One region of the Pantoea sp. X-Soil-TKNS-1211 genome, then DNA from elsewhere that is predicted to be linked to it. Evidence: predicted binding sites of a transcription regulator. Region 1 holds the regulator's gene; the other holds the start of a gene.
What was found. The regulator Fur, encoded in region 1, represses iron uptake genes when iron is present. The targets are predictions, from matches to a motif close to ATAATAATGAGAACNACTATCAA.

Region 1 (2,206 bases):
CTGGGATGATTTCTTCCCGACGCTGGAAGAGATTGATTTCAATGGAAAACTGGTTGCGCTGTTCGGCTGCGGTGACCAGGAAGACTACGCAGAATACTTCTGTGACGCGATGGGCACCATCCGCGATATCATCGAACCTAACGGTGCGGTGATTGTTGGCCACTGGCCAACCGAAGGCTACCATTTCGAAGCGTCTAAAGGTCTGGCAGATGATAAACACTTCCTTGGCCTGGCCATCGACGAAGATCGTCAGCCTGAGCTGACCAACGAACGTGTTGATAAGTGGGTGAAACAGATTTTCGATGAGCTGCAACTGAAAGAGATCATCGAAGCCTGATCCCCTGCCCTCCTCAATGTGGGCGCTGGCTCACATTGAGTTAAAGGGATTTCCTATAAAAATAATAGCTACTGTTTTTTAACTTTTTCCCGCAATTCTGTAGAATACCCATAACGGTCATCCGCTTATTCCTCTGGCATCAGAATGAGGCTGAGTGAAATGGAAACAAAGACCTGCATGATCCCCGCCGGCGTTAGAGACACTTTTCCTTACAGCCACTGGTGATTTTCAGGATATTCCCTTGGTTTTCATTTCACTGCTTGAGTTCTATAATGAGACGCAAATGAGAATGCGCGTGATCGACATTCAAGGCCCTGCGCCGCAAGTGACTAGCTAAGTAACAGGACAATATCCGCATGACTGACAACAACTCCGCATTGAAGAAGGCTGGCCTGAAAGTCACGCTACCCAGACTGAAAATTCTGGAAGTGCTTCAGGAACCCGAATGCCATCACGTCAGCGCGGAAGATTTGTACAAACGCCTGATCGACATGGGCGAAGAGATTGGTCTGGCAACGGTTTATCGCGTTCTTAACCAGTTTGATGACGCGGGAATCGTCACCCGCCATAACTTCGAGGGTGGTAAATCCGTCTTTGAACTGACACAGCAGCATCACCATGACCACTTGATCTGTCTGGATTGTGGCAAAGTGATTGAATTCAGCGATGAATCCATTGAAACCCGTCAGCGCGAAATCGCCACACGTCATGGGATCAAACTGACTAACCACAGCCTGTATCTGTACGGCCACTGTGCGTTAGGAGACTGCCGCGAAGACGAGACGCTCCACGACAAGCAATAAAATGTGCTATGCAGTATAAAAAAACCGGTGCCCAGGCACCGGTTTTTTTATCGCTGCATCACAACACCAGCGTTTCCTGCAAATATCGCCAGCGTGGAATGGAGGTACTGCAATCCAGGACCGCCAACGAGATGCGGCTCTGGTTGGTGCCGTTCATCATTTGCAATTCACGATACTGAATCGTCACTTCCTTGCTTTGCTGCGAGATGATGGCATGTTCGCTGGTAGCAATACGCATTCCTTCACGCTGGCCACGCAGTTGACGGAACAGCACTTCCATTGCATTGAAATCCAATTGCTTACCCTGCGGCGTCACCATTTTGAAATCCGGGTGAAAGTGCGAAAGGAACAGTTCAATGCTGTCGTCTGTATTTTCTGACTGATTAAAAATACGTTCGATAAGCTGATGTAATACCACTACGCTATGTTTGGCTTCCTGAGCGAGACTTGTCATTTTTTTTCCTTTATAACCCGCGGAGCAACGTCTGAGAGCGCATAGCCTACCTGAAAAAAAGTTTTTAACACTGGCAAATGGATTAATTCTGCTAAAGTCAGATTAGTTTCAAATCCCGGTAACAAGCACGTTTCACAACCCACAGCATAAAAGATGGCTAACCTTGAATTACAGCCAATAAAAAAGGGCGATTTCTCGCCCTTTTATCAGGATATGGGGAAAACGACAAAAAGGATTAATCGCCGATTTTCGCCCAGGTATCACGCAAACCAACGGTGCGGTTAAATACCGGCCTGGATGGCTGCGAATAAACGCTATCCGCGCAAAAATAGCCTTCACGTTCAAACTGATACGGCGCAAGCGCTACTGCATCGCGCAGACCTGGCTCAACAAAACCTTGTTTGATATCCAGCGAATTCGGGTTGATGGTGGTGAGAAAATCCTCCGCCGCACCCGGGTTTGGCACGCTGAACAGGCGATCATACAGACGGAATTCCGCAGGCAGCGCATGGATCGCAGAAACCCAGTGGATCACGCCTTTCACTTTACGGCCATCAGCCGGATCTTTGCTCAGAGTATCGACGTCGCAGGTACAGTAGATACAGGTGATAT
Region 2 (2,206 bases), 430 kb from region 1:
GTTCTGGAAGTAGGTCAACAGGTCGAAACGGGTATTGGCATCGGGACGCCAGCTAAAGGAAGGCGCAATGGTGTAGCGCTTCTCTTTGTTCATCTCCTGTTGTGCATCCTGGCTGCGCGCCAGGCCGGTCAGACGATAGCTATACACGCCACTGTCATCCAGCGCGCCACCAAAATCAAAACCGGTAGAGAAGCGATTATCGGTGCCCATCTGGAACTGCACTTCGCGCAGCGTTTCTTCCGTTGGACGCTTACTCACCAGTGACACCACGCCACCTGGGTTGCTTTTGCCGTACAGCACCGACGCCGGGCCGCGCAGCAATTCCGCACGCTCAAGGAAATAAGGGTCGATAGCGAACTCAGAGTAGTTATCGCCCTGCAACTTCAGGCCATCAAGATACTGGTTAGTGTTGGTTTCACTAAAACCACGGATGGAAAAAGCATCGATCACATCCGAACTGCCACGATTATCCGTAATCCCTGGGGTGTAGCTGAATGCACGTTTCACCGATTCGACATTATGCATCGCCATCTCTTCCTGCGTCACCACCGAAACCGACTGCGGAGTTTTCTCAATAGGCGTGTCGGTTTTGGTGGCCGTCGCACTGCGCTTTGCAGCGATGGTCGGGGCCGGTCCCCATGCGCTCTCCTGAGGTGTCGCAGAATCACCGTCAGCGGTGACCACTACGGTATCTTCAGCCAGCGCTTGCGCGCAGAGCGTGCCAAACGTTAAGGAAATCAGTAACGCGAGCGGACGTTTGGTAGACGTACCGCGCTGAACATCAGAGGATAAACGCGCACTCATATCAGGAATCTCTCGAAAGTAGTCGACGGAGGCGAATGTAAACGAGAATGATTATTATGACGGTTGGAGTTTAGGCGATACTCTGCAAGATCCGCAAGATTTAAAGCCTGATGGCGGTGTGTTTGCCGCAAGATCGCTCATTTTCGCACATAAAAAAAGGGTGCCGGAGCACCCTTTTTTTAAGATTCAGCCACTTAGTTGTTGCCGAACATCTCTTTAATCCAGCCGGCCACACCGTTGCTGTCTTTCTGCTCTTCCTGCTGCTGTTGTTGCAACTGTTGCTGCTGTTGAACCTGCTGCTGCTGTTGCTGGCACAGTGAGTTCGGATCAAGCGTCCAGACCGGCAGTGAGCGCCAGGTACTGCTGCCGCTGCCACAGACAAAGTTACCCGCCGAATCGATGTTCATCTGAGTGATATCTTCCGGCGGCGTCAACACCAGCGGCATTGGAGCCTGGTTATCCAGATAGCGGCGATACAACTGCATGGCACCGCTGGCACCGTACAGCTTGGTGGTCTGGTTGTTATCGCGTCCCACCCAGGTGATCGCCACTTCTTTGCCGTCGATACCGGCAAACCAGCTGTCGATCAGGTCGTTGGTGGTCCCGGTTTTGCCCGCCAGATGTGCATTCGGGAAACGCGCGCCCAGCGCACGTGCCGTGCCGTGATCCGCCACCTGCTGCATGCTGTACAGCGTCAGATAGGCTGCCTGCGCCGGTTCCACACGCTGCGCCTGCGGGAAACTCTGGTACAGCACGGTGCCATCTTCGGCAATCACCGAGCGTACCGCCGACAGCTCGGCACGGTTACCGCCACTGGCGATGGACTGGAACGCCTGCGCCACTTCAATCGGTGTCAGGTTAAGCGCCCCGAGCAGCATGGCCGGCACCGGATGCAGCTGGTCTTTCGGCACACCGAGCTTAGCCCAGGTGTCAACCACCGAATTCAGCCCCAACGTCATACCGAGGTTCACTGTTGGCACGTTCATTGAGTTGGTCAGCGCATCGACCAGCATCACTTTACCGCTAAAGCGACGATCATCGTTGAGCGGCTTCCACACCGTGCCATTCGGCTGTTTCAGTGCGATCGGTTCATCAGCAATCCAGCTATTCAGACGATAGCTGTTCGGCTGGCTTAACGCGGTCAGGTAAGTGGCCGGTTTGGCCAGCGAGCCGATGGAGCGGCGCGCCTGCAACGCACGGTTATAACCGGCGAACTGGGGATCAGAACCGCCCACCATCGCGCGCACTTCACCACTGAAGCGGTCAACCACCACCATCGCGGTTTCCAGATCTTTCAGGCCACGCTGTTTTTTCAGCGTCGGAATGCCATCTTCAACCGCTTTCTCCGCCGCATCCTGCGAAATCGGATCTAGCGTGGTGAAGATCTTCACGCCGGAGAGAT

Region 2: the regulator Fur is predicted to act here: its motif matches at 840-862, upstream of fhuA (ferrichrome porin FhuA).

Annotation. Positions count from the first base shown of each region.
Region 1 is NZ_AP035953.1:1,296,326-1,298,531, reverse strand. Features, by position in the region: gene fldA (flavodoxin FldA) at 1-337, shown strand, start outside; gene fur (ferric iron uptake transcriptional regulator) at 694-1,140, shown strand; gene AC6I8W_RS06170 (hypothetical protein) at 1,199-1,594, opposite strand; gene glnS (glutamine--tRNA ligase) at 1,830-2,206, opposite strand, start outside.
Region 2 is NZ_AP035953.1:867,330-869,535, reverse strand. Features, by position in the region: gene fhuA (ferrichrome porin FhuA) at 1-804, opposite strand, end outside; gene mrcB (bifunctional glycosyl transferase/transpeptidase) at 999-2,206, opposite strand, start outside.